Regions from separate parts of the Tardiphaga sp. 866_E4_N1_4 genome, predicted to be linked through region 1. Evidence: riboswitches for the same ligand, from Rfam matches in the RefSeq annotation. Region 1 holds a riboswitch; each other region holds the start of a gene.
The links. A riboswitch is a leader RNA that binds a small molecule or an ion and turns the genes downstream of it on or off. The one in region 1 is predicted to bind cobalamin.

Region 1 (9,705 bases):
GGCAAAAACGCGGCCGGGATCAAGCGACAGCCAGCCCGAGAACATCCAGGTCAGCACGAAGAGGCCGGCGATCAGTCCGGTGACGTGATGCCACGCCATCCAGCCGCGATAGGGCGTGATATTACCGCTCGCATAACGCCGCTTGAGGCGCACGCGCAGAATGCCGATCCAGATTCCGGTAACGCCGACGATCAAACAGATGCCGGAGATCCACAACACCACGAGCCGCCACAGCGGACCGTCCTTGCGCAGCACGGTCGGATAGATCCAGTGCGGGATCGAACCGAGCCAGTTCCAGACGCGTTCGGTGCGGTTGGTATCGAGTGCGATCTCGCCGGAGCGCGAGGAGACGTAGAGTTTGGTGCCGGCATCGTCGCCGAGTGTGATCAGATACAATGGCCGTAGCGGGTCGTAGCGCGCGGTGACGCTCCATTGATCGCGATCGACGATCTCGTCGAGCTGAGGCGACTTGCTGGCGGGATGATGCCCGGCAACGGCAAGTGCCTGCTGTTCGTTGACCTCGGTGATGGTACGGCCATCGACGGCGGAGATCGCCTGTCGTTTGCCGTCCCAGCCGGTCAACCGATACACCGGCTCGTCGGCAACCATGTTCAATCGCAATTCGCGCGGATGGCGCGTGGCACCGGCAGCCTTCATCGCCTCGTCGGGAGAGAGCGCCACTTTCTCCCAGACGATATCGGGCAATGCCGCCAGCCGCTCCTTGTCGGAGAGGCCCGGAAACGCGACATACATCATCACCACGCCGGAGATGAACCACATCGCGAAGAAGAGACAGGTGACGATGCCGACCCAGCGGTGGCCGATATACAGCCACCGCCGGAGTGTGCGTGTCAGCTTGCGTGACAAGTTCAGAATTTCACGTTGACAGCGAGTTGGGCGGTGCGTGGCATGCCGAGCATCCACTGATTGTCGCTGTAGCTCGACGTCGCGTAGATCTTGTCGAACAGGTTGTAAACGCGCAGCGACACCGTGGTGTTGACGTCCGGCTTCCATTGCAGGCCGGCATTCACAACTGTGTAGCTCGGCATTTCCAGCGTATTCGCGTTGTCTGCATAGGTCTTGCCGACAATCTGCACGCCGGCATTGGCCGACCAGTTTGGCGCAAAGCCCCATGTTGCCCAGATATTGGAGACGTTCTGCGGGACATTGATCGGGACGTTGCCGGCAAAATTCACGCCGCTGGCCTGCAGGAAGTCGTCATACTTTGCGCGCAGGAGCGCGGTGTTGGCATCGATGCGCCAGCCGTATTCGAGCACGAGACCGATCGAGGCCTCGACACCGCGCGACGACTGCTGGCCGACCTGCTGAACCGCTCCGCCGCTACCCGGAACCGCTGCGAGCAGATTGTTCTTCACGATCTCATAGGCAGCGAGCGTCCACTCGCCGCGGCCGCCCCAGAACGACTGCTTGACGCCGATCTCGGCCTGTTTGCCGGTCGCGAGGTCAAACTTCGCATTGGCGTTACTCGCCGAGATCAAGCCGCCGATGGTATCGACCGCCGTCGAATACTGGCCATAGAAAGCAAGATTCTGAATCGGCGTATAGACGACGCCGGCGCGCCACGAGGTCGCCGAATAGTCCCGGGTGTAGCTGTTGGCGGGGGTGCGATAGTCGGTTCGTTCGACGGTCGGTTGATCCTGGCGGACGCCGGCGATTAGCGACAGCTGCTCAGTCACAGCCAATCGATTCTCTGCGAAGAACGCGTATTGATTGGCGACGCTCTTGAAGCCCGGAACAGTTGGGTCGGGGCTACTGAACAGGCCGGGATCGAAATTATACGGATTGACCGATGAGGACCCGCTAAACGGCGAATTGTTGGTATGCTTGAAGTCGATGCGGTTAACGTCGAAGCCCGCCACGAAGGTGTTGACCATGCCGAACAGATGGCCCTCGAAGGTGGCGTCCATGCGGTCGCCGATCTGCTGCTGCTGGTGGAAGATCTCGAGATAATCGCCGCGATCGATCAGGCCGGTGCCGGAATTGAAGCCGTAGATCTCGACCTCCTTCCAGTGGCGCTTCGCATACATGTAATAGAGCGTGTTGCGCAGGGTGATGCCGTCGGCCACCTGCCACTCGGTCTTCACCTGGCTCCAACTGTCCTGATAGCGGATGTTGCTGTCGCTGACATTGTAGTTCTTGAAGCGGATCGCCTCATTGAGCTGGCCGTTAATCAGCGGCGTGCCGAAATATTTTGATGGATGGCGGTCGCCATAGTCGGTGGAGAGCGTCCAGGTGATGTCCTCGGTCTGCTTGATCTGCACGGCGGCGTGCAGTGCGATGTTCGAGGTGTTGTCGCGATCGACCCAACCATCGGACGCGTTGCCGGTGACGGCGATACGATAGGCGACGTCCTTGCTGACCGGGCCGCCGCTATCGAGGGCGATACGGCGCGTCATGTTGCTGTCTAGCGAGATTTCAGCCTGGTTGCGCGGCACCCAGAGCGGCAGTTTTGAAATCACGTTGATAGCGCCGCCGATGGCGCCTTCGCCATACATGACGGAGGCGGGGCCGCGCAGCACCTCGATCTTTTCGGCAGTCCAGGTGTCGAAGGGGAAGTTCACCGTGCCGGAGCCGACATAGAGGCGCGTGCCGTCATAGAGCGAGGTGACTGAGCCGCTGCCGGCGAAGCCGCGGGTGCTGAAAGCAATGCCACCATTGCCGGGTTCGCCAATGGCCGTAAAGCCGGTGGCATTCTGCGTGACGGCATCGACGACGTTCTGCTGGCCGCGCTCGGCCATGGTTTCTGCCGAGATGACCTCGACGCTGGCCGGCGTCTGCAGGCGCGTCAGGCCGAGGCGGCTGCCGGTGGATGTGGTGCCGGTGAGGTTGAGCGTCGGTGCTGCGAAGACGGGGCCTGTCGGAGCAGCGACCGGCGTACCCGTATTGGCGGCGACATTGCGCTGCTGCCGCGAGCGCGCAGCGCGCGATGCATTGCCGTTCGTGGTGCGGCGTGCGCGTTGAGGTGTCGCTGACGGCTGAACGACAACAGGATCGAGCGTCTGGCTCGACTGTGTGGTTTGCGACCAGCTTTCGCTTGGACACAACAAGCAGGAGAGAGCAACAGAATAAAGTAAGGGAGCATGTCGCTTCAATGCGACGGAAGAAACGGAGGTCATGAACAGGACTCGCGGTTACGTGGCACGTCACCGCAAACCAAGTCGCCCCGCCGCTTTCAAACAGGCAGTGTGACTTCCACCAGGACACCCCGCCCAATGTGCTCGCGTGTGACCACGACTGGCGGCAGGTCTCCTGGCTCGCGGGTCACTGCCTGTCGCCGCCTTCCCAGGTGAACACCCAGTGGCTCTTGGCGCAGGCTCGCCGCTTACAGTTGCGGGGGCAGCCGCGGAATCGGGGGATCCCCCTCACCGCATTCCCTTTTGATCCCCGAAGGGAACCGTCGCCTTCACGTTAAGGTGAAATTTCCAAATGTGTCAATTAAGTCGCTAGTCATTCGCAACTTGCATCGGCGGGTGTTGATATTGCGCATCACCTGTCATCGCAGCGTCAAGCGATCTGCCTAGAGCCACTGGTGCCAGAGCCAGGATCAGGAGTTCGCCATGGCGCTACATATTTCCCGCCGTCGTTTTCTCACGCACTCAGCCGCAGCAGGCGCAAGCTTCCTGGCGATGCCTTACCTCAGCCGTGCGGCGGATCGTCCGGTCGTGTCGCATGGCGTGCAGTCCGGCGATATCGGGACGAGCAGCGGCATGATCTGGTCGCGCGCCGATCGCCCGGCGCAGATGATGGTGGAAGTCGCCACCACCGAATCCTTCAGCAATGCGCGGTTGTTGCCCGTCGTCACGGCGCTGCCCGAGAGCGATTTCACGGCGAAGCTGCTGCTCGATAATCTGCCCGCGGGGCAGGACATCTTCTACCGCGTCAAATTCCGCGATCTCTCGCATACCGACATCGTTGGCGAGCCGGTCATCGGCCGCTTCCGCACCGCGCCGGCGGATCGCCGCGATGTGTCCTTTGTCTGGGGCGGCGATGTCGCAGGGCAGGGCTGGGGCATCAACGCCGATGACGGCGGAATGGTCACCTTCGCCACCATGCGCAAGCACAATCCGGATTTCCTGATCCATTCCGGCGATACCATCTACGCCGACGGCCCGATCCTGCCTGAAACGAAACTGCCGGACGGCACGATCTGGAAAAACACCATCACGGTGCCGGAAAAGGCGAAGGTCGCCGAGACGCTCGATGAATTCCGCGCTGCGCACAAATACAATCTGCTGGACGACAATGTTCGCGCCTTCAATGCGCAGGTGCCGATCTTCGGCCAGTGGGACGATCACGAGGTCACCAACAACTGGTCGCTCTCGAAACAGTTACCGGCATCCTACAAGGAGCGCGACATCACGCTGCTGGCTGCGCGCGGCGCCCGTGCCTATCACGAGATGTATCCGATCTCGGTCAGTCCGGCCGAACCTGGCCGCGTCTATCGCACGCTCAATTACGGCCCGCATCTCGACGTCTTCATGCTGGACGAGCGCAGCTATCGCGGGCCCAACGGCCCGAATCTGCAGGAGAGCTATGGTCCGGATGCGTATTTCATCGGCCCGGAGCAGATGGCCTGGCTGAAGCGCGCCCTGATGGCGTCGAAGGCGACCTGGAAGGTCATCGCCTCCGACATGCCGATCGGCCTCGTCGTCTATGACAACGCTGCCGACAAAACCGGGTCTGAGGCCATTGCGCAGGGCGACGGGCCAGTGCGGGGCCGCGAGCTGGAAATTGCCGATGCCCTGCGCTTCATCAAATCGGCCGGTATCCGCAACACGGTCTGGCTAACCGCCGACGTGCATTACACGGCGGCGCATTACTACAATCCGGAAAAGGCGCAGTTTCAGGATTTCGAGCCGTTCTGGGAGTTCGTTTCGGGCCCGTTTCACGCCGGAACTTTCGGGCCGGCGGCGCTCGACAATACCTTCGGTCCCGAGGTCCATTTCGTGAAGGCGCCGGGGCCCGATAAGCAGAATTTGCCCCCGTCGGCCGGCATGCAGTTCTTCGGTCACGTCAAAATCGACGGCCAAAGCGGCCAAATGACCGTTACCTTGCGGGATCGGGCCGATATGGCCCTTTGGGCCACGGTTCTGGACCCGAAATTGGGCTAACCATTTGGCAGATTCGCATTGTTTTTCGGCGATTTCCCCCTATATTGCGCCGCAACGCGTCCGAGTACCCGGCCCCTTCTGGCCGGGTTTGCTTTTGGAGGGATTGCCCCAGCGCGTTTTCAGACGAGGCAGTTATCGAACGCGCTCGAGCGCAAGGCATAAGCCTTTTGTTGTCGAGCATGTCTTGTTGAACCCGCTCAAGGGCACCCAGACCGTAACCAGAAGAAGACCTATGAACCTTCGCAACATTGCTATCATCGCCCACGTTGACCACGGCAAAACCACTCTCGTGGACAAGCTGCTGCAGCAGTCGGGCACGTATCGCGACAATCAGCGCGTCCAGGAACGCGCGATGGATTCGAACGACATCGAAAAAGAGCGCGGCATCACCATTCTCGCCAAGTGCACCTCGGTGCTGTGGGATGAAGTCCAGATCAACATCGTCGACACCCCGGGCCACGCTGACTTCGGCGGCGAAGTCGAACGCATCCTGTCGATGGTCGATGGCGTGATTGTGCTCGTCGACGCCGCTGAAGGCCCGATGCCGCAGACCAAGTTCGTGGTCGGCAAGGCGCTGAAGCTCGGCCTCAAGCCGATCGTCGCGATCAACAAGGTCGACCGTCAGGACGCCCGCATCACCGAAGTCGTCAACGAAGTGTTCGACCTGTTCGCAGCGCTCGACGCCACCGACGACCAGCTCGATTTCCCGATTCTGTACGGATCGGGCCGCAACGGCTGGATGGCCGACAGCCCGGACGCGTCGCATGATGTCGGCATGAAGCCGCTGTTCGATCTCGTCATCAAGCATGTCGCGCCGCCGGTGGTTGAAGAAGGTGCGTTCCGCATGCTCGGAACCATCCTGGAAGCCAACCCCTATCTCGGTCGCATCATCACCGGTCGCATCTCGGCCGGTTCGGTAAAGCCGAACCAGGCCGTCAAGGTGCTGTCGCGTGACGGTAAGGTCGTCGAAACCGGCCGTATCACCAAGATCCTGGCCTTCCGCGGCCTCGAGCGCCAGCCGGTGGAACTCGCCGAAGCCGGCGACATCGTTGCCATCGCCGGCCTGCCCAAGGGCACGGTCGCCGATACCTTCTGCGATCCGTCGGTTGAAATTCCAATCCAGGCGCAGCCGATCGATCCGCCGACCGTGTCGATGTCTTTCATCGTCAACAACTCGCCGCTCGCCGGCACCGAAGGCGACAAGGTCACCAGCCGCCTGATCCGAGACCGCCTGCTGCGTGAAGCCGAAGGCAATGTCGCGCTCAAGGTCGTCGAATCCGCCGACCGTGACGCGATGGAAGTGTCGGGCCGCGGCGAATTGCAGCTCGCGATCCTGATCGAGAACATGCGCCGCGAAGGCTTCGAACTGTCGGTGTCGCGTCCGCGCGTGGTTCTTACCAAGGACGAAAACGGCAACACGCTGGAGCCGGTCGAGGAAGTCGTCATCGACGTCGATGAGGAATTCTCCGGCGTGGTCGTTCAGAAGATGAGCGAACGCAAGGCCGAGATGATCGAGATGCGTCCGTCGGGCGGCAACCGTCTGCGTCTGGTGTTCTACGCGCCGACCCGCGGCCTGATCGGCTATCAGGGCGAACTCATGACCGATACCAAGGGTACCGCGATCATGAACCGCCTGTTCCACGACTACCTGCCCTACAAGGGCGAGATCGCCGGCCGCCGTAATGGCGTGCTGATCTCCAACGACCAGGGCGAAGCGGTGGCCTACGCCATGTTCAAGCTGGAAGATCGCGGCCCGATGATGATCGAGCCGGGCTGGAAGGTCTACAAGGGCATGATCATCGGCGAGCACACCCGCGAGAACGATCTCGAACTCAACGTTCTCAAGGGCAAGCAGCTCTCCAACATCCGCACCACGTCGAAGGACGAAGCGGTGCGTTTGACGCCGCCGATCCGCATGACCCTGGAAAAGGCGCTGGCCTATATCGAGAGCGACGAGCTGGTCGAGATCACCCCGAAGTCGATCCGCCTGCGCAAGAAGCATCTCGATGCCAACGATCGCAAGCGCGCCGAAAAGACCAAGGAAGTGATCGCGTAAGCGAGAGCATTCTTTGACTGGTTATAAAATGCCCGGCGAAAGCCGGGCATTTTTTTGTATGGTGCGATGCCTTCACTCCGTCCCTCATGGTGAGGAGGCGCGTAGCGCCGTCTCGAACCATGAGTTGGTGTCGCGCCGACGCTTGTGGCCATCCTTCGAGCCGCCGCTGCGCGGCTCCTCAGGACGAGGGCGGAGTCAATTTGCCGGCGCGCCCACCTGCTTTAACGGATCCGCCTTCGCAAACGCCTCCATCGCCTCGCAGGTAGCAACGATGCGATTGATGGTTGGAATACCTGCAATTTCGATCTTCAGCACCTTCATGGTTGCGGTGATGCTGAGCAGACAGATGTCGGCGATAGTCACTTCGTCGCCATGACAGAAGCGGCCGGTGGCGGGTTCGCTGGCGAGGCGCTCTTCCACGGCGGCGAGGCCCGTGGTGAACCAGTGCACCAGCCAGGCGCGAACTGCGGCATCGTCAAAGCCGGCGGTGATGGCGAGATATTTCCGCACACGCGGCGTAATGAGCGGGTGGGTGTCGGCGGCCAGCATCGCGGCGATCGAACGCACCCGGGCGCGGCCGTGTGGATCGCTCGGCAGCAGCGGCGGGGTCGGATGGATCTCGTCGAGGAATTCCAGGATCGCCAGCGACTGAGTCAGCGGCAGGTGGCCGGGCTCGATCAGGGCCGGAATCGCGCCGAGCGGATTGATCTTGAGGAACGCGTCGCCGCGCTGCTCGCCCTTGTCGAGGTCGATCACGCGCTCGTGCGCTTCCAATCCCTTCAGGTTGAGCGCTACGCGGACGCGATAGGTCGCGGACGTCCGCCAGAAGCCGTAGAGTTCGAAATCGTGTGGGGCTGTCATGCATCTTCTCCGAGGGCAGCGGTGGCTTGAATAATTCAAGCAAGCCTTTATCCCGTTGTCACCCGTTTCCCATCCGCTGTGAATACCGACGCGATGACCAGACTGCCTTCCGAAGTAGATGTCGCCATCATCGGAGCCGGCGCTGCCGGCCTCGGCGCCGCGCGTATGTTGGAAGGTTCCGGGCTCTCCGTGATCGTGCTGGAAGCGCGCGACCGGATCGGCGGCCGTGCCCATACGATCATGGCGGCCCCCGGCATTCCGTTCGATCTGGGCTGTGAATGGCTGCACTCCGCCGACAAGAATGACTTCGTCGGCATCGCGAAAGAGCTCGGCTTCGCCGTTGACAAGTCGCGCCCGCCGTGGCGCGATCAGGCTTATGACGTCGCCTTCTCAAAGGCGAAGCGCGATGAGTTCTTCGCCGCGATCGACGCGTTCTATGAGCGCGCCGAGGAGGCCGCAGAAAACGAGATCGATGCGCCGGCGGCGACATGCCTTGAGCCCGGCAATCCATGGAATCCGATGATCGATGCGGTCTCGACCTATATCAACGGTTTCGAGCTCAAGGATGTGTCGCTGCACGACATGGATGCCTATGAGGACACGGACATCAACTGGCGCCTGCCCGATGGCTACGGTGCGCTGATCGCGGCCTATGGCGCGCCATGTTCGGTAGCGCTGAATACCGAAGTGACACTCATCGATCATTCCGGTGCGCGTATTCGCATCGAGACGTCGCGCGGCACGCTCAGCGCGGCGAAAGTGATCGTCTGCGTGCCGACCAATCTCATCGCCAATGAAAATATCCGCTTCACGCCGCCGTTGCCCAGCAAGGTCGAGGCCGCCGCGGGCCTGCCGCTCGGCGCCGACAACAAGGTAATGCTGGCGCTCTCCAACGCGGAGAAATGGCCGTCGGATATCGGGTTGCGCGGCGCCGCCCTGCGCACGGGTGTCGGCAGTTTTCACCTGCGCCCGTCCGGCCGCCCCTGCATCGCCGGCTTTTTCGGGGGCAGTTTCGCACGCGACCTGGAAGACGCCGGTGAGGGCGCGCTCGCTGCGCAAAGCATCGACGAGATCGTGGCGCTGCTCGGCTCGGATATCCGCAGCAAGCTCACGCCGCTCGCGGAATCCCGCTGGGGACACGATCGCTTCGCGCAAGGCGCCTATTCGGCGGCAAAGCCCGGCCATGCCGATGCCCGCGCGGTCCTCGCGGCGCCGGTGGATGGCAGACTGTTCTTTGCCGGCGAAGCGACATCGCCGAATTTCTTCTCGACGGCGCATGGGGCGCGGGAGAGTGGAGAGCGGGCGGCGAAGGACGTGATGGCTACAGGCAAGCAGAGCAAAGCGTAGACGCTCGCTTACTCTATCACCCTCGCCCTCATCCCCGCGTCCGGCACGATACACGCCTCGGTCTTTCCGAAGATACGATAGCGGTTCGTTGCGATCAGGCTGTAGACCGGATTGCGCAGCGCCTTCGGCACCGCGAACAGCACGCGCACCCATTGCCAGCCGGGCAGGGTCGACAGCACCGTCAGCGCCGCATCGGATCTGACATAAGCCGCGCCGCCATGGATCACCGCATTGGTGTCGGGATCGGCGGGATCGATGCCGAAATGGCGGGCGAGGCGGCTGCCATAGTCGGACTGGATCGGGGTGAAA
Region 2 (9,705 bases), 2.3 Mb from region 1:
AGCGAGCGGGCCGGATCGAATTCGGCGACCTTCAGTCCCTTCTCTTTCAGGAGTTCGCGGGTCGCGCGCTTGGTGAAGCGGCCTGCGACGACGACATCCGGCTTCAGCGCCAGCACGTCCTCGGCCTCGCCGGACAGCAGGCGGAACGCCTTAGCCTTGTCCTTATCCCATGAGCGGAACGGATCGCGCGCATAGGGGCTGAGGCCCAAAATCTGCTCGGGATCGGCGAGGGTGACGAGCAGTTGATCGGTGCAGAGATTGATCGAAGCGATACGCGGCAGATCCGCTGCACTGGCCTGCAGCGGCGCGTATGCGAGCAGTGCGAGTGCCGTAGCCGCGAGCGGCCAAAGCCTCTCGCGCTTCGCCCGATATGATGGCATGACACAGGCATGAAACATGGTGGCGATCTCACGCAGGCGATGGCGGAATTCGGCGGCGCGCCGGACCAATGGCTCGATCTCTCGACCGGGATCAATCCATGGCCGTGGCCCATTCCTGCCAACCTGCCGAGTCATCTTTGGGAACGCTTGCCGACGCGCGCCGACGAACAGTCGCTGTTGTCCGCCGCGCGCAGCGCCTACCACGTACCCGATAACGTCGATGTCGTTGCTGCTGCCGGTACGCAGGCTCTGATCCAGTGGCTGCCGCATCTCGCCGTGCCCGGAGCCGTTGCCATCGTCGGGCCGACCTATAACGAGCATGTCGCGGCTTGGCGTGCCGGCGGACATGAGGTTGGCGTGATCGGCAGCCTTAGTGTGTTGCCTGATCATGCCAAGCATGTGGTGATCGTCAATCCCAACAATCCCGACGGGCGTGTCGCCACGCGCGATGAACTCGCCGATGTTGCGGCGATCCTGCAGCGACGCGGCGGCTGGCTGGTGATTGACGAGGCCTTCGCCGATGTCGATCCCGCGATCAGCGTGGCTGGCCTGTGTGCGACACTGCCGGTAGCGATCCTGCGCTCGTTCGGAAAATTCTACGGTCTCGCGGGCGTACGTCTCGGCTTCGCGCTCGCGGCGCCGCTGATCGCGCAGCGTATCGCGGCGGCGGTTGGTCCATGGGCGTGTTCCGGCCCGGCGCAGGTCATCGGCGCGGCCGCTTTGCGCGACGAGCGCTGGGCCACGCAGACTCGCGTCGCGCTGGTCGCGCAGGGCATCAAGCTGGACAATGTGTTGACCGATGCCGGTTTCGAGATCGTCGGCGGCACGCCGCTGTATCGGCTGGCGCGACGTGCCGATGCCTCGAAATGGCATATCGCATTGGCCCGGCAGCAGATCTGGTGTCGACACTTCGACTGGAGCCATGAGCTGCTGCGGTTCGGCCTGCCACCCGATGCGGCTGCTCTGAGCCGGCTTGCTTCTGCGCTGGCGAAATAACCGCCACATCGCTCAGACTCCCGCCCAGGGGAGGATAATCGTTTCGTTCCGGTGTTCGGCGCGATAGGCGCTGATGCGGAACACATTGGCGACGATGTCGTCAGACAGCGCCTGTTGCGGTGCGCCTTGGGCCGCGAGGCGCCCGTCGGACATCACCAGCACCGTATCGGCAAAGCGTGCTGCGAGGCCGAGATCGTGGGTCACCACGATCACCAGCACGCCGCTGTCGGCGACATCGCGGAGGTTCTTCATGACGTCGATCTGGTAACGCGGATCGAGCGATGCGGTCGGCTCATCCGCCAGCACGATCGGCGCCTCGACAGCGAGGACGCGGGCGAGCGCGACGCGGCTGCGTTCGCCGCCGGAGAGTTCGGTCACACGCCGATCGGCAAAGGCGACGACGTCGGTGGCCTGCATGGCGCGTTCGACCGCAGCCTTGTCCGACGATGTCAGCCGCGCCGGATCGGTCGCGCCATGCGGATAGCGGCCAAGGGCGACGACGTCCTTCACGTCGAGCGGCCAATGCACGACATGGCCTTGCGGCAGATAGCCGAAGCGCTTGGCGCGCTCGCGGAGCGACAAGGACGCCAGTGTGTCGCCGGCGACATGGATCGCGCCGGTGGACGATTGCAAGCCTGCCAGCGCGCGCAGCAGCGTCGTCTTGCCGGCGCCGTTCGGGCCAACCAGGGCGACGAGGTGCTGTCGGTGCAGCGAAAGCGAGACTTCGTGCAGCACCTCGCGCCCGGAGAGCGTGACGCTCAGATTGCTCGCGGTCAGTAGCGCCTGATCGGTCATGCGACGCCTCCGCCCAGAGCGCGCCGCTCGCGCATGATGAGATAGAGGAAGAATGGCACGCCGATGATCGAGGTCAACACGCCGACCTTGATGTCGGTGGTCGATGGGATCAGGCGCACGGCGATATCCGCGGCCAGCAACAGCGCCGAGCCGGTCAGGGCGCTCGGGATCAACAGGCGTGCGGGATCATGGCCGATGATCGGGCGCATCAGATGCGGCGCGATGAGGCCGATGAAGCCGATCGTGCCGGTGACGGCGACAGCGCCGCCAACGCCGAGCGCGACGCCGAGGATCACCAGCAGGCGCAGGCGGCTCACATGGACACCGAGGCTCTGTGCGGTTTCTTCGCCGAGGCTCAATGCACGAAAGGCCGAGCGCTGGCTCATCAAAATGATTGCACCGGCGATGATGAATGGCAATGCCAGCGTGACGTGACGGAAGCTGCGGTCTTCCAGCGAGCCGAGCAGCCAGAACGCGATCTCAAGTGCGGCGAAAGGATTTGGCGAGAGGTTCATCACCAGCGCCGTCGCAGCACCTGCGAGACTTGAGATCGCAAGCCCGGCGAGGATCAGCAGCAACAGGCCCGCATTGCGACCGGCGATACCGAGCAGCACGAACACCGACAGGAACGCCATCGTGATGCCGGCAACAGGCAGCGCCCATGAGCGCACATCGGCCCAGCCGAGCGAAATCATCAGCACCGCGCCGAAGGCCGCCGATTGCGGTGCGCCGAACAGTGATGGCGAGGCAAGGGGATTGCGCAGCAGGCCCTGCAGCGCGGCGCCGGACAGACCGAGGATCGCGCCGATGGCCAGCGCAAGGATCGCGCGCGGCAGGCGGATTTCGCGCACGATGATCTGATGCACATCGCTGCTGCCGCCGAACAATGCATCGAGCACCGTCAGCGGCGAGAGTTTGACAGGTCCGGTGCCGAGCGAGCCCAGCGCCAGCAGCGTCACAAGACCGACGAGCGCGATGGTCGCGATCGTCCGGCGGCGTACTGCTGGCGCTGCGGTCACCATGTGGCGTTGAAGCCTGCGTAAGCCGCAGGCCCCGTGGTGCCGAAGTTCAGCACTTCCTGATAATGCTCATTCAGGATGTTCTCGCCTCGGGCGAAGACCTTCCAGTTCGCATCGATCTTGTACTCGGTATAGAGATCGACGCGGGTATAGGCATCGACCTGACCGACCTGATTGGCACTGCTGAAGCGCTTCGACACCGTGGTTACGCGTGGCTCGATCATCCACTTGTCGGTGGGCGTGATGGTGAGCGCGAAGCGGGCGAAGTTCTTGGGCCGCCGTGCCAGCACGGTGTCGGTGCCGAGATCCTGGGCGTGCAGATAGGTGTAGGCCACGTTGAATTTCACCCAGCCCGGAATGACATCGACATTACCACCCACTTCGAGGCCGCTGGTCTCGGCGCGGGCGACGTTGTTATAGCAGCCCGTGGTCTGTCCAGCGGCGCATGCACTAGGTGTAAACGATACAAAATTGATCAGATTTCTATAGTCGCTTGCGAAGCCCGTGACCGAAAGTACCACGCGACCGTTGAACAGGCTCTGATCGATACCGGCATCATAGCCAAAGTTCGTTTCGGGCGAGAGCGACGGGGTGCCGTTGGCCTGTGAATAGAGCTGGAACAGCGTTGGTGCCTTGGCGCCCGTTCCAGCGCTGGCGTGGAATTTCGTCCCGATCTCAGCGATACTGTAGGCGGCAGTCGCGCGCCACGTTTCGAAGCGGGCGACATCGACGACGTCATCTACGCGGCCGCCGAGGGTAACGTTAAGGCGTTCGCCGATCGGTACCGACCACAACGCGAACAACGAATTTGTGTCCTGCCGCTTCGACAACGTAGGGGTCATTGCAGTCGGCGTTTGAAGAATCCCCGTGGTGAAAGTTTGTGCCGTTTCACTCTGGGTCTTGGCACCATAGATCAACGAGCCGAAAGCGCCGAGTTTCAGCGTCGCCTGGTATTCCGCGCCGAGACTATTGCCCCAATAATCCAAGGTCCTCGCGGTCGCGCCCGTTGGCGGCCGCATGCCGAGTGGATAGCTGAGTTCGTTGAACGTGCGCTCGGTATGGGTATTCGAGACAGTTATGTTGTGCGTCAACACGCCACCGAACGAATCGATCCCAACGCGCCCGTAGACGGTTTGCAGCAGGCGGTCAGTGGACGATCCTGTGTCTGGATAGGTACCGCTGGCCGCATCATAGGCCGCACGCGTGAACGAGTGGACGATGCCGGACTCCAGCCGGATGCCTTCGCCGGCATCGTAGCCGATGCGCGCAGAGCCGCCGACGCGATCGAAGCTGTCGTTTTCGAGATTCGGAAAACGTGCTTCGAGGGCAGGGATGCGATAGCCGTAACGCGAGAAGCCGTTGCTGTGCTGACCGCCGCCGGTGAAGGCATAGGACCACGGACCGTTGGAGCCGGTCAGCGATCCCTGCGTCATGACCGTGCCATAGCTGCCGGCTTCGGTGCGGACGTTGAATTGTGCCGGGCCGGAACCCTTCTTGGTGATGATGTTGACCACGCCGCTCATGGCGTCCGATCCATAGAGCGCGCTCTGCGGCCCCTTCAGAACCTCGATGCGCTCGATGGCCGAAGGCGTGAACATCGCGAATTCGAAATCGCCGGACGCCGCCGTGGGATCGTTGACGCGGATGCCGTCGATCATCACCAGCGTCTGGCCGGTGTTGCCGCCGCGCAAGCGCACATTCGCGGTGCCGCCAGGGCCGCCGTTTTCACTGATGTCGAGACCTGGCACAGTGCGCAGCGCATCGACCAGCGAGCCGGGATTGCTGGTCGCAATGGTCTCGCCTGACACCACGCTGATCGAACTGCCAGTGCGATTGAGTTGTTCGGGTGCTCTGTCCGCCGTCACCACGATTTCGGAGAGTTGCTCGGCACTGGACTGCGCATGGGCAGCACTGTGAGAGCAGGACAGAACAACAACGGCCGCAGTGCCTGCGGCCAAATTCCGGATAGTCATATAACCCCTTCCGTCGACCCACCGTCGAACGAGTGTGAAACTCGTTACCGGCCGGTCTCCTGGCTCGCGGTGGTCTCCCGGTCCGCCTTCCCGAATCTGCGATGCAAATTCAGTGGCTTTGTGGACCTGGAATGGCCGCTTACAGTTGCGGGGGCAGCCGCGGCATAGGGGATATTTCCCCGCACCGCATTCCCGTTTCACCTCCTTGCGGAGGCACCGATAACGACAGACAGGAAGCACAGCGCGCCGCGCGGTGCAACAGCCATCGCCGCGTTGTGGACTCTATTGCTCGTGCTGTAGCGCGGCGAGCACGTCGTCGGGGCGCTCGACCATCATCATGTGGCCTGTACCCGGCAGAATCACCGTGCGGGCATTTTTCAATGCGGCCGCCAGGGCCTTGCCGGCTTTGGCGGGAGTCATCATGTCCCGCTCGCCGAGGATGAGCGTGACAGGGATATCAAGCTGGGCCGCAGCAGTCAGCGCATTCTGGTATGTATTGCAGGCGTTGAGATCGGCGAACAGCACGCCCGGCTTTGTGGCTTCCAGCACGCGCTGCGCGCCGCTATGCATCCACAACCCCGGCGCGAGGCTGCCGCCGAGTTCGGCGCGAAAGCCGAGCCCCCAGATCGACACCATGTCGATGGCGGAATGCTGATTGGCTTCGGCGTCCTTGAGCAGATCCGGGCCGACGGTCATCGTCCCCGCCGTGCCCATCAGATCGAGGCGCGTGACTTTACCGGGATGCCGCGCTGCAGCCTCCAGCGCGATCAGCGAGCCCATGGAATGGCCGATCAGTCGCGCAGTCTTTGCGCCTGCAGCCTCGATCAATGCTGCTGTCCAGTCTGCGAGATCGGCGATGGTCGTGAGCGCTTCACCCTTTGAGCGACCATGGCCGGGCAGATCCGGCGCCAGCACGGCGAAGCCATGATGCGCGAACCAGCGCGTATGCAGCGCCCATGTCGAGTGATCGAAGCCGGCGCCGTGGATCATCACGACCACCGGCAGGGAAGGATCGAATGCGCGGCCGCCATTCGCGATATAGGTCTCGTGACCGTTGACGGTGAGTTGCATCGCTCAGCCCTTCTGCGAGATGCGCAGCGCCTGCGCGAGGTCATCGATGATGTCATCGGCGGCTTCGATGCCGACGGAGAGGCGGATCAGCTCCTCGCCGATGCCGGCGGCCTTGAGCTGCTCGGCGTCCATCTGTTGATGCGTGGTGCTTCCGGGATGAATGACCAGTGTCTTGGCGTCACCGACATTGGCAAGATGGCTGGTCAGCTTCAGTGCCTCGATGAATTTGCGACCGGCATTGCGGCCGCCCTTGATGCCGAAGGAGACGATGGAGCCGGCGCCGCGCGGCAGCAGGCGTTTCGCGAGTTCGTAATCCGGATGGTTCTCCAGCGACGGATGCAGCACCCAGTCGACCGCCTTGTTGGCCGTGAGCGCCGCCAGCACCGCATGCGTATTGGCCATATGGCGCTCCATGCGAATGCCCAGCGTCTCGACGCCCTGCAGCAGCTGGAATGCATTGGTCGGCGAAAGACACGCGCCGAAATCGCGCAGGCCTTCGGTGCGGGCGCGCATGATGAAGGCGGCAGTGCCGAACTGCTCGTCGAAGACGATGCCGTGATAGCCGGCATAGGGTTCGGTCAGTTGCGGGAACTTGCCGGAGGCGTGCCAGTCGAAGCGGCCGCCGTCGATAATGACGCCGCCGATAGCGATGCCGTGGCCGCCGATCCATTTGGTGGCCGAGTTCATCACGATGTCCGCGCCGAGCTCGATCGGCCGCGACAGGAACGGCGTCGCGAAGGTATTGTCGATCAGCAGCGGGATCTGTGCGGTATGGGCGATGTCGGCGACGGCGGGAATGTCGAGCACTTCGAGGCCGGGATTGCCGATGGTCTCGCCGATGATCAGTCTGGTGTTCGGCTTGATCGCCGCCTTGAAGGCGTCGAGACCGCGCGGCTTGACGAATGTCGTGGTGATGCCGAAGCGCGGCAGCGTGTGGGCCAGCAAGTTGATGGTGCCGCCATAGAGCGAGGACGACGCCACGATGTGATCGCCGGCATTGAGCAATGTGGCGATGGCGAGATGCAGTGCCGCCATGCCTGACGCGGTGCACACGGCGCCGACGCCGTTTTCGAGTGCAGCGAGGCGCTCTTCCAGCACCGCCGTCGTCGGATTTGAAATGCGCGTATAGATGTGGCCGGCACGTTCGAGATTGAACAGCGCAGCAGCGTGATCCGAATCCTGAAACACATAGGATGTGGTCTGGTAGATCGGCACGGCGCGCGCGCCGGTGATCGCGTCCGGATGCTGGCCGGCATGCAGACTCAGCGTTTCAAAAGCAGGCGGTTTGGGTGCTGGCATGGTCGTTTTATCCCTGGACGCAATTTGCGACATCTATGGCACGAATCGGATGCGAGTGTGAGTCGGCGATATTTCAACTGATGGAACGAAACGCGGGGTGACGACTTGTACGAGGTCGATCACGCGGGAGAGTTATCATGAAGAAATTGCTGCTGTGCACTGCGGTTGCCGGTCTCGCGTTTTCATCGGTTGCGGCCGAGGCGAAAGGCTGTATCAAAGGCGCGATCATTGGCGGAATCGCCGGCCACTATGCAGGACATGGCAAGGTCGGCGTCGTTGCGGGGTGCGTGATCGGACGCCACGAGGCCAACAAGGCCGATGCGGAACGGGCGCAGAAGGCGCAGCACCCACAGCCGCCGAACGAGAATGGTCGCATCTAGATCGGCGTTGTTCTCAACGCTGGACGATGTTGCTAAAATTTGATGGACTAGACCGGTTCAGTAGAGCCTCACCCTCATCAGGTTGGGGTTCTTTTCGTCTCTGTACGATACCGGACGAGATTGGGCGTAGACGTGGTGCTGCATCGGGATGTGTTTTGGCTCGGCAAACAATGGGCCGTTACCGGCTATGGAATTCAGGCTGTCAGCCAGAAGCACAATATGAAGTTCGATATCGAGGTGTCGCAGATCTGGAACGAGGATCTGGATGCGTTGATGCGCGATGAGCCGTGGTTCGATGCGCAGGATTTTGCAGAGGCCGTGGATCGCGCGAGGCAGCGTGCGATGGAATCACCGCTGACGTTCAAGCCACCGCTGAGTGATGAACGATAGCGGCAGCGCATCATTGCAGGATTTAAATTTCAAACAGCCACTGTCCTGAAAACATGCGTTCGCATTCTCGCGGCGCTTGCGCGTCCGAGCTATGAGCATTCCCACCTCGCCCCCTTCAAGAGGGCGTGCGGAACGCCGGGTGCCCGATGCACCCTTGGGCCTGATGCCGATGCGGTCTTCCGCAAGGGGTAATGCATCAGGACTTTCGGAAGCACGAGCGATTGCCCAGCTTTCCGCCTGCGGTGTTTTTTCGGTTGCTTGCACTTTGCCTCAACGAACGCTCCGATCGCGAATTAAAGTCCCAAGGCGATGGGAAGGGAGCCTCAAGCGAATAGGCTGGACACGTTTTGACTTGGTCGTCCGTCACACTGTCCAGGGGTCTTTCCATCCGAAAGCCAGCCGTCTCCTTGCCAGTGGCAGTGCTGGCGCAGATCCGTCCTGCCCGAAGACAGACGTTCCCCCATGAACCGCGTAACGCCGCATCTCCGGCGTCCACCGCATCCAGCCCCGCGAACGTGACGATCGCGCTCGCCCCTCTCATCGGGGCCGGTCAAAAGGGAATATAGTCCATGTAGGGATGTTGTCAATGGAAGATAGGAAAATATGTTTGACGTCTTCCTGCCCCCACACTCGTCATTCCCCGGCAAACCAATTGGTTTGCCTGAGGGCGTGGCCGGCGTAAGCCGGACGCGACCCCGGAATCCCAGCATGTTCAGCAAAACACCTCAAGATTCCGGGTTCGCACTACGCGGCTGTGCCGCTTCGTGCGCCCCGGAATGACGAGCAAGGAGGCCCCGGAATGACAGTGTTGGAGAGGGAACGCAGTCTACAGGCAACGCCGCCGAAAACTGCGGCTTGCTTCTTTCGCCCTCTGCTGCAATCTGGATGGATCACTGTCAGTCACTCCAATTACGAGATTCCACGGATGAGCCAGCTCAAAGTCCATGTCGGCGACTTCACCTTCGACGCGAAATTCGAGGAGAAGGACGCCCCCAAGACCGTCGCCGCCTTCAAGAAGGCGATGCCGTTTGTCAGCCAGGCGATCCATGTGCGCTGGAGCGGCGAGGGCGTCTGGATGCCGCTTGGCGATCTCGATTTCGGCGTGCCCTATGAGAACCACACCAGCTTTCCGGCGCCGGGCCACATCATCCTGTATCCGGGCGGCATCAGCGAGACCGAGATCCTGCTGGCCTATAGCGGCGTGCATTTCGCCAGCAAGATGGGCCAGCTCGCCGGCAACCATTTCATTACGCTGACCTCGAACCTCGAAAATCTGAAAGAGATGGGCAGGACCGTGCTCTGGAAGGGTGCGCAACCCGTTCGTTTCGAGATGGTCTGATGGCCGGGAGCGATTATCCCCGCGACCTCCGCGGCTACGGCCGCAATCCGCCCGATCCGAAAT
Region 3 (9,705 bases), 4.0 Mb from region 1:
TCGTAAGGCTATCCCGGTTCCGATCGCAGAAATACATCAATCTATCTTTGCTAGATCGAGAGTGTTTCTAACCTGTGCTGCGTGAGGCATTTCCATGATTACCGTCGGACAGCCGCCCGAACAGATGACGTTTCAGCTTGGTCTGCGGCGCCGTGGGATCAGCGATCGGCTGGTGCTGCGCGCAATGGAGGATATTCCGCGTGATCGCTTCGTCGAGCCGAACGATCGCGCCCACGCGTGGCGCGATACGGCCTTGGCCATTGCCTGCGGTCAGACCATCAGCCAGCCCTTCGTGGTGGCCTATATGACCGAACAGCTGCAATTGAATGCTGGTCACCGTGTGCTCGAGGTCGGCACGGGATCGGGCTACCAGGCCGCGATCCTGTCAAAGCTCGTCCGCGACGTGCTCAGCATCGAGCGCTATCGCACGCTGGCCGACGCCGCCCGGACCCGGTTGGAGGCACTCGGCCTCCACAATATCGAGGTCATGCTCGGCGACGGCCTCAACCCGGCTGCCAATTTGGGATCGTTTGACCGGATCGTCGTGACCGCCGCAGTGGAGGAGGTGCCGGTGGCGCTGACCGATCGGCTTGAGGAGGGGGGTATTCTGCTTGCGCCGGTTGGTCCTCATAATGGCGTCCAGACCCTGGTCCGGATCCGCAAAACCGGGGATGGATTGGAGCGAAAGGAGCTCGTGGATGTACGTTTCGTGCCTGCACTTCCGGGCATCGCGCGCGAACTCTGAAAAAAGTTCGTGAACGGCTGTCACGTGTTGGTCGCAAGGTTAAAGGCTTGGTAACGGAGACGGTGTTTACTCAATTCAGTTGTTTGTTGCGTATGAGTGAGTAACCAATGTCCAGCGTTGTCGAGTTGCTTTACTCGCGCCGCGCTCCGCAGGTCGCGGTGCTGGCGCTGATGTCTATCGGTTTTGCCGGCTGCAGCGCCGACATGCAGACACGGCTATCTCAGAATCCAAATTTTGACTCAGGTCAGTCCCGTGGCTTTGGCTGGCAAGGTGAAACCACCGGCTCGGTACCGCAGCGCGCACCGCGCGCGCCGGTCGAGCGTCAGGAACTGCCACAATATCAGCGCCCGGCCTATAATCCGCAGCCGCAGTATCAATCCCAGGCTTTGCCGCCGCCGATCTCGGCGCCGCAGTCCTATCCGACAGCTCGTCCGGTTGCGTCGGCTGCTCCCGTCAGCGGGGGCGGCAACGGTATGTATACGCCGCCGCCCGCACGTGCGCCGATCGAAACCACCGGCTCCACGGCACCGCGCTCGGTTGCAGCGACCAACGGCCTTGCCCGTGATGGCGGCACCTCGATCATCGTCGGCACCAGCGATACGCTCGATGGTCTGGCGAAACGCTACAACGTCTCGTCGGCTGCGATCCTGCAGGCCAATGGCTACAAGGGTCCCCGCGCGCTGTCGCCCGGCCAGTCGCTGATCATTCCGCGCCAGGGCGCTGCGGCAACTCCGGCCGTTGCCGCTGCTCCGAACAAACCTGCTGTCGGCGCGTCGACCACGCATTTTGTCAATCGCGGCGATACGCTAATGAGCATCTCGCGCCGGAACAACGTGCCGGTGGCCGAACTCGCACGCGCCAATGGTCTGGCGCCGACTGCCCAGTTGAAGCTCGGCTCCAAGATTACGATACCGGGCGCGCGTACGGCTTCTGCGGCTTCTGCGGCTCCCGCGGCCGCGCCGCTTGCTGCGCCCGTCGCAGCCGTGACGGCCGCTCCGGTTGGCGCGGTCACGTCCGCTGCCGTGGCCCGTGTTGCTTCTGCCGAGCCCGCGCAGAAGGCCCGTCTGGCAAGTGCCACGACGACGCCTGAAGAAACCGCGCCGGAATCGCCGACTAAAGCCGCTGACGCAACCGGCGCTTTGCCGACGTTCCGTTGGCCGGTGCGCGGCCGCGTGGTCACAGGCTATGGCGCCAAGACCAATGGCAAGTCCAACGACGGCATCAACGTCGCCGTGCCGGAAGGCACGCCGATCAAGGCTGCCGAAGATGGCGTCGTTGCCTATTCCGGCAACGAGCTGAAGGGTTACGGCAATCTGGTCCTCGTTCGTCACTCCAACGGCTACGTCACCGCATATGCCCATGCGAGTGAGCTGATGGTGAAGCGTGGCGAGACCATCAAGCGCGGTCAGGTGATCGGCAAGTCCGGCCAGTCCGGTGAGGTTACTTCGCCGCAGCTTCACTTCGAGATCCGCAAGGGCTCGTCGCCGGTCGATCCGCTGCAGTTCCTCAACGGGGCGTAAGCGCAATCCACGAAGTGTAGTTCGCATTTAAGCAAGCCCGGCCTCGTGCCGGGCTTGATGCGTTTGATCTCGGGGCTACGGCCCACTCCAGCTCCGGAGTCTTCAACGCGCTGCTGCGAGTGGGCAGCTTGCGCGAGCAAGCTCGGTTGACTGCCGCGCGATGTTGCCCATATGTGGACATGTCGTGGTTCTTCGGGAAGGTTTGCCCGAAGCTAAGAGGGAAGCCGGTGAGGCGTTAAGCCAAGGCCGGAGCTGCCCCCGCAACTGTAAGCGGTGAGCCGCTGTCCATTAAAGTCACTGAGACCCGCAAAGGTTTTGGGAAGGCCGGACAGCAGCATTGACCCGCGAGCCAGGAGACCTGCCTCGACAACATAAACGTCCTCGGGCGGGGTGTCCCGGTGGTGCGGTTGCGATTCCGCGACTGCCGTCGTGGAATCCAGACGTGTCACTTTGGCCTTTTGCCCCCAATCATTGGGGTTAAGCCATGTCTACTGTGTCAAAGTCTACTTCTTCAAAATCAACCACCTCTCTTCCTGTTGCTACATTGGGCACGCCACGGATCGGTCCGCGGCGTGAACTCAAGATGGCGCTGGAAAGCTATTGGTCCGGTGCAATCGACGAGAACGCGCTGATCGATGTCGGCGTCGGGCTGCGTGCCGCAAACTGGGCGCGTCAGAAGTCGCTCGGGATCACGGTCCTGCCGTCGAACGACTTCTCATTCTACGATCAGGTGCTCGATACCAGCGTCATGGTCGGCGCCATTCCCAAAGTCTATGGCTGGAACGGCGGAGACGTCTCCTTCGCGACCTATTTTGCCATGGCACGTGGATCACAAGGCGATGAGCATGACGAGGCGTGCACGCACGGCTCTCATACGCATGATACGTCGCAAGGCGTACCAGCACAGGAGATGACCAAATGGTTTGATACCAACTACCATTTCATGGTGCCTGAACTGGCGCAGGATCAGACCTTCAGTCTCGCATCGCGCAAGCCGATCAGGGAATATGAGGAGGCGAAGTCGCTCGGCTATCAGACGCGGCCTGTGCTGGTTGGGCCTGTGACCTATCTCAAACTGGCCAAGAGTATGGATGCGTCATTCGACCCGGTGACGCTGCTCGATCGATTGCTGCCCGTCTATGTCGAGGTGCTCGGGGAATTAGCCGACAGCGGCGCTGAGTGGGTGCAACTGGATGAGCCGTGTCTGGTGCTCGATCTCGACGCGCCCGCAAGGCAGGCGCTGCAGCGGACTTACGCTGCTTTTGCGGAAGCGGTCCCGCAGCTCAGGATCATGCTGAACACGTACTTTGGCGAACTTGGCGACAACCTCGATCTGGCCCTGTCGCTTCCCGTCGCGGGGCTTCATCTCGATCTGGTCCGTGGACCGGAGCAGTTCGACGAAGTCGCTGCGAAGGCACGGAAGGACCTGATCCTCTCACTCGGCGTGATCGACGGCCGCAATATCTGGCGGTCCGACCTGTCCAGCCTGCTCGATGGCTTGGAGCCCATGGTCGATTTGCTGGGACGACATCGTGTGGAGCTGGCGCCATCCTGTTCGTTGCTACATGTGCCGATCGATCTCAGCCTTGAGACCGCGCTCGATCCGGACGTCAAAAGCTGGCTGGCATTTTCGATCCAGAAGATGGAAGAGCTGGCCGCGCTTGGAGCGGCACTGGCTGGCAGTCGCGCGGATGTCGCTGCAACGCTCGCGGCGTCGGATACCGCGGCGGCTGCGCGACTGGCATCGTCGAAGATCCACGACCTTGCTGTCGCCAAGCGCGTTGCCTCTGTTGATGCGACCATGCATCGTCGCGGCAGTGACTTTGCCACACGTGCGGCCGATCAGCATCGACGCTTCAAGCTGCCGGCATTCCCGACAACGACCATCGGCTCGTTTCCGCAGACCGCGGAAGTGAGAAACGCACGCGGGGCCCATGTCAGGGGCACACTCAGCGATGCCGCCTACAAGACGTTCCTGCAGAACCAGACGGCGAGGGCGGTGCGCTGGCAGGAGAATATCGGTCTCGACGTGCTGGTGCATGGCGAGTTCGAGCGCAACGACATGGTGCAGTATTTTGGCGAGCAACTTTCCGGCTTCGCCTTCACCAAGCATGGCTGGGTCCAGTCCTATGGCTCCCGTTATGTACGGCCTCCTGTCTTGTTTGGAGATGTGTCCCGGCCACATCCCATGACCGTCGAATGGTGGCAGTACTCGCAGTCGCTCACCGAGCGGCCGATGAAGGCGATGCTGACAGGGCCCGTCACGATTCTGAACTGGTCATTCGTGCGTGACGACATTCCCCGCGAAGTCGCGTGTCGCCAGATCGCGCTCGCGATACGCGATGAGGTGCTCGATCTGGAAAAGGCGGGCGCCGGTATGATCCAGATCGACGAAGCGGCACTCCGCGAAGGGCTTCCGCTGCGCAAATCGGAATGGAAGTCCTATCTCGATTGGGCCGTGGAGAGCTTCCGTATCTGTTCGTCGGGTGTGCGTGACGACACGCAGATCCATACGCATATGTGTTACTCGGAGTTCAACGACATCATCGACGCGATCGGTGCCATGGACGCCGACGTGATCTCCATCGAAACGTCACGGTCGAAGATGGAACTGCTCGATGCATTCAGGACCTACAAGTACCCGAACGAGATAGGTCCGGGCGTTTACGACATCCACTCGCCGCGGGTGCCCGAAACGCGCGACATGGTCGACCTGCTGAAGCTTGCACGGCAGCGGCTGGCGGACTCCCAGCTCTGGATCAATCCCGATTGCGGGCTGAAGACCCGCAAATGGGAGGAGGTGCGGCCTGCGCTCGTGAATATGGTCGCGGCGGCACGTGAGTTGCGAAGCCTCGCCTAGGGCGAGTCGAATGCCGCCCCGTTGTCATGACGGGGCGGCACTTGCCTTTACTTTGTGGCCAGCTTCACGCCCAGGCGTCCTGCGAGTTCCTGTACGAATTGCCAGGCCACGCGACCTGAGCGCGAGCCACGGGTGGTCGACCATTCCAATGCGTCTCGCTCCAGCTCGGCGGCGTCGGTCTTGAGGCCATAGTGGCTGCAATAGCCGCGCACCATGTCGAGATATTCGTCCTGGCTGCATTTGTGGAAGCCGAGCCACAGGCCGAAACGATCCGACAGCGACACCTTCTCCTCGACGGCTTCGCCGGGATTGATCGCGGTCGAGCGTTCGTTCTCGATCATCTCGCGCGCCAGAAGATGGCGGCGGTTCGAGGTCGCATAGAGGATCACGTTGTCCGGCCGGCCTTCGATGCCGCCTTCGAGTACAGCCTTAAGCGACTTGTAGGACGCATCGTTGCCGTCGAAAGACAGATCATCGCAGAACACGATGAAATAGAAATCGGAGGCGCGGATCTGCTCCATCAGCGCCGGCAGGCTCTCGATGTCCTCGCGATGGATCTCGACCAGCTTGAGGCGGCCGGCGACGGATTTGCTGGTATTGACCGAGGCATGTGCGGCCTTAACCAGCGACGACTTGCCCATGCCGCGCGCACCCCAAAGCAGCGCGTTGTTGGCCGGCAGGCCGTTGGCGAAACGCCGAGTGTTCTCGATCAGAGTGTCGACCTGCTGATTGATGCCCTGCAGCAGGCCAATATCGACCCGGCTGACCTTCGGTACGGGAGCCAGGCGGCCGTCGGGATGCCAGATGAAGGCCTCGGCGCTGGCCAGAGAATCGGCATTGGAGCGCTTTGGCGCCGTGGCAGCCATACCCGCGGCAATGGCCTCAAGGGCGAGCGCGATCCGCTCATCGATCTGGGGGGCGGCGGCTGGTCGCGGACGTTTTGCCGCGGTCGTGCGGACGGTCTTGGACGTGCGGGTCGCAGGGGCCTTTTTGGCAGGGCGGCGGCTTGTTTTATTGGGCTTTTTTGACATTTTTGACTTTCCTCGGCGCGCACCCATATCGAGCCCGGAACACATCCGCAAGCGGTACAAATCGCAGACAAATCAGAGGGTTTACCGGCGTTGCAATTGGGACGCCGGCCGCTATAGTCCGCGCGAATTTACCCAAACCGGCCGAACGCCGACGCGTCGCCGGTTATTCCCCAGCGTTCACGAGGACTTCCGATGTTCATTACCCCTGCGTTTGCCCAGGCTGCAGCCGGCGGCGACACCAACAGCATGCTGATGTCGCTGCTGCCTTTCGCGCTGATCTTCGTGATCATGTATTTCCTGATCCTGCGTCCGCAGCAGAAGAAGGTGAAGGACCACGCCGAGATGGTGAAGAACATCCGCCGCGGCGACACCATCGTCACCTCGGGCGGTTTGGTCGGCAAGGTCACCAAGGTGGTCGATGACGAGCAGGTTGAGTTCGAACTCGCCGAAGGCGTTCGCGTACGTCAGCTCCGCACGATGATCTCGGGCGTGCGCACCAAGGGTGAGCCCGCCAAGGAGAAGGCGGACAAGGCTGATGCCAAGGACGACGCGGCCGCGAGCTGATGCGTTTGCGCGTCGCCATTTCAAGAATCTGACGGATCATCTCGATGTTGTATTTCACGCGGTGGAAGGCGCTGGCGGTCATTCTGACGGCGCTCGTGGTCTGCCTGTGCGCGGTTCCGAATTTCTTCCCCGAAGCCACCGTGAAAACCTGGCCGAAATGGGCGCAGCGCCATCTGGTGCTGGGCCTCGACTTGCAGGGCGGCTCGCACATCCTGCTCGAAGTCGATGCCAATTCGGTCAAGAAGGACAAGCTCGATCAGGTGCGCGACGACGTTCGTCGCACGCTGCGTGACGCCAAGATCGTCTATACCGGCCTTGGTGTTCGTGGCGACAATGTCGAAGTCCGCATCACGAAGGACACCGAGTATCAGACCGCGCTCAGCAAGCTGCGCGAACTGTCGCAGCCGCTCGGCGGCCTCATGGGCCAGAGCGGCCAGCGCAGCCTGGAAGTCTCGGACGCAGGCAACGGCCTGATCCGTCTTTCGGTGCCGCCGGCAGCGATCAATGACCGCATCCGCCAGTCGGTCGAGCAGTCGATCCAGATCGTCGAGCGCCGCGTCAACGAACTCGGCACCGTCGAACCGCTGATCCAACGTCAGGGCCTCGATCGCATCCTGGTGCAGGTGCCGGGTCTGCAGGACCCGACCCGCCTCAAGGAATTGCTGGGCAAGACCGCGAAGCTCGACTTCCGCATGGTCGACACCTCGCTCCCGGCCGAGCAGGCACAAGGCAGGGTGCCGCCGGACTCCGAACTCCTGATGAGCTCGCAGTCTCCGAAGACGCCGTATCTCGTGAAGAAGGAAGTGCTGGTCTCGGGCGCTGACCTGACCGATGCGCAGCCGGGCTTCGATCAGCGCACCAACGAGCCGATCGTCTCGTTCCGTTTCAACACGTCCGGCGCCCGCAAGTTTGCCGATGCCACGGTGAAGAACGTCAATCTGCCCTTCGCCATTGTGCTCGATAACGAAGTGGTCTCCGCCCCGGTCATTCGCGAGCCGATCACCGGCGGCTCCGGCCAGATCTCCGGCAGCTTCACGGTGCAGGGCGCCAATGATCTCGCGATCCTGCTGCGTGCCGGCGCGCTGCCTGCGCCGCTCAGCATCATCGAGGAGCGTACCGTTGGCCCCGGCCTCGGCGCCGACTCGATCGCGAAGGGCGAACTCGCCGCCTATGTCGGCTCCATCCTCGTCATCGTCTTCATGCTGCTGACCTACCGCCTGTTCGGCCTGTTCGCCAATATCGCGGTGACCATCAACGTTCTGATGATTTTCGGCATCCTGTCGCTGCTCAACGCCACGCTGACGCTGCCCGGCATCGCTGGCATCGTGCTGACGGTCGGCATCGCCGTGGACTCGAACGTGCTGATCTATGAGCGCATCCGCGAGGAGTTGCGCGCCGGCCGCACCGCCATTTCGGCGATCGATGCCGGCTTCAAGCGCGCGCTGGCGACCATTCTGGATTCCAACATCACGACCTTCATCGCCGCTGCGGTGCTGTTTTACATCGGCACCGGACCGGTCCGCGGCTTCGCCGTGACCTTTGGCATTGGCATCATCACAACGGTTTTCACGGCCTTCACCGTGACCCGTCTGATCGTCGCCGGCTGGGTCAGGTGGAAGCGGCCGACCAGCGTGCCGATTTGAGTTTACGGAGCAGATTTTGACAACGACACAAATGGTTCTGGCAGGTCTGGGCGCGCTGATCGTCATTCTGTCGATCGTGGCGATCTTCGATCTGTTGCCGTCGCTCCGCATCGTCCCCGACGATACGAAGTTCGATTTCACGCGCTTCCGCCGCATCTCGTTCCCGATTTCGGCGCTGCTGTCGATCCTCGCCATCGTGCTGTTCTTCACGCACGGACTGAATTTCGGCATCGACTTCAAGGGTGGCACGCTGCTCGAAGTCCAGGCCAAATCCGGTACGGCCGATATCAGCGCGATGCGCTCGACGCTCGCCGCCCTGCAACTCGGCGACGTGCAGCTGCAGCAGTTCGGCGGCGCGGCCGACGTGTTGATCCGTCTGGCCGAACAGCCGGGTGGCGATGCCGCGCAGCAGGCCGCCGTTCAGAAGGTTCGTGCAGCCCTCGGCGACAGCGTCGAATATCGCCGCGTCGAAGTGGTGGGTCCGCGCGTCTCCGGCGAATTGCTGGCTTACGGCATGCTCGGCCTGATTGTCGCGATCATGGGCATCCTGATCTATCTCTGGTTCCGCTTCGAGTGGCAGTTCGCCTTGGGCGCCATGATCGCCAACGTCCACGATATCGTGTTGACCATCGGCTTCATGTCGATCACGCAGGTCGACTTCGATCTCACCAGTATTGCGGCGCTGCTGACCATTCTCGGCTATTCGCTGAATGACACCGTGGTCATCTACGATCGTATTCGCGAGATTCTGCGTCGCTACAAGAAGATGCCGATGCCGGAGCTGCTGAACGAGTCGATCAATTCGACCCTGTCGCGTTCGATCATCACCCACGTCACCGTGACGCTGGCGCTGCTCGCGCTATATGCGTTTGGCGGCCAGGCGATCCACTCCTTCACCGCCGTCATGATCTTCGGCGTCGTGCTGGTCGGCACCTACACCTCGATCTTCATCGCTGCACCGCTGCTGATCTATCTCGGCGTCGGGGAACACCGCGAAGATGCCGACAAGCCGGCCGCGAAGCCGAAGCCCTGAGATGCCGGTCGATCCCGAAGCGCCGCACCTTCCGCGCTCGGCCGCCATCGAAGCCTACGGCAAGGGCGGCTTCCACTTTGACACCATGTCGCATCAGGGCTCGCTGCTGTGCCTGCCGGATGCGGTGTGGGCGTGGTCGGTCACCAAGGCCAGTGACATTGACCGCCATTCGCTGCGGCGCGTGTTCGAAGGCGCGGCAGGCATCGACACGCTGATCATCGGCACCGGCAACGAGGTCTGGATCGTCCCGAACGATCTTCGCAACGCCTTGCGCAATCTTCACGTGGTGATCGACGCGATGCAAACTGG

Region 2: linked by a shared signal. The riboswitch ahead of AB8B20_RS10830 (TonB-dependent receptor plug domain-containing protein) and the one ahead of AB8B20_RS21730 (TonB-dependent siderophore receptor) in region 1 are both predicted to bind cobalamin.
Region 3: linked by a shared signal. The riboswitch ahead of metE (5-methyltetrahydropteroyltriglutamate--homocysteine S-methyltransferase) and the one ahead of AB8B20_RS21730 (TonB-dependent siderophore receptor) in region 1 are both predicted to bind cobalamin.

Annotation. Positions count from the first base shown of each region.
Region 1 is NZ_CP197242.1:4,483,724-4,493,428, forward strand. It holds gene AB8B20_RS21725 (PepSY domain-containing protein) at 1-867, opposite strand, end outside; gene AB8B20_RS21730 (TonB-dependent siderophore receptor) at 870-3,137, opposite strand; cobalamin riboswitch at 3,244-3,435, opposite strand; gene AB8B20_RS21735 (alkaline phosphatase D family protein) at 3,579-5,132, shown strand; gene typA (translational GTPase TypA) at 5,365-7,188, shown strand; gene maiA (maleylacetoacetate isomerase) at 7,384-8,049, opposite strand; gene AB8B20_RS21750 (flavin monoamine oxidase family protein) at 8,143-9,396, shown strand; gene AB8B20_RS21755 (thiol-disulfide oxidoreductase DCC family protein) at 9,405-9,705, opposite strand, start outside.
Region 2 is NZ_CP197242.1:2,183,068-2,192,772, reverse strand. It holds gene AB8B20_RS10850 (ABC transporter substrate-binding protein) at 1-380, opposite strand, end outside; gene cobD (threonine-phosphate decarboxylase CobD) at 390-1,376, shown strand; gene AB8B20_RS10840 (ABC transporter ATP-binding protein) at 1,389-2,171, opposite strand; gene AB8B20_RS10835 (FecCD family ABC transporter permease) at 2,168-3,193, opposite strand; gene AB8B20_RS10830 (TonB-dependent receptor plug domain-containing protein) at 3,187-5,163, opposite strand; cobalamin riboswitch at 5,196-5,399, opposite strand; gene AB8B20_RS10825 (alpha/beta fold hydrolase) at 5,446-6,234, opposite strand; gene AB8B20_RS10820 (O-acetylhomoserine aminocarboxypropyltransferase) at 6,238-7,533, opposite strand; gene AB8B20_RS10815 (hypothetical protein) at 7,671-7,913, shown strand; gene AB8B20_RS10810 (hypothetical protein) at 8,133-8,303, shown strand; gene AB8B20_RS10805 (DUF3830 family protein) at 9,229-9,642, shown strand; gene puuE (allantoinase PuuE) at 9,642-9,705, shown strand, end outside.
Region 3 is NZ_CP197242.1:472,806-482,510, forward strand. It holds gene AB8B20_RS02475 (protein-L-isoaspartate(D-aspartate) O-methyltransferase) at 95-745, shown strand; gene AB8B20_RS02480 (peptidoglycan DD-metalloendopeptidase family protein) at 853-2,265, shown strand; cobalamin riboswitch at 2,434-2,645, shown strand; gene metE (5-methyltetrahydropteroyltriglutamate--homocysteine S-methyltransferase) at 2,750-5,125, shown strand; gene AB8B20_RS02490 (ATP-binding protein) at 5,173-6,156, opposite strand; gene yajC (preprotein translocase subunit YajC) at 6,349-6,720, shown strand; gene secD (protein translocase subunit SecD) at 6,765-8,363, shown strand; gene secF (protein translocase subunit SecF) at 8,395-9,396, shown strand; gene AB8B20_RS02510 (Mth938-like domain-containing protein) at 9,398-9,705, shown strand, end outside.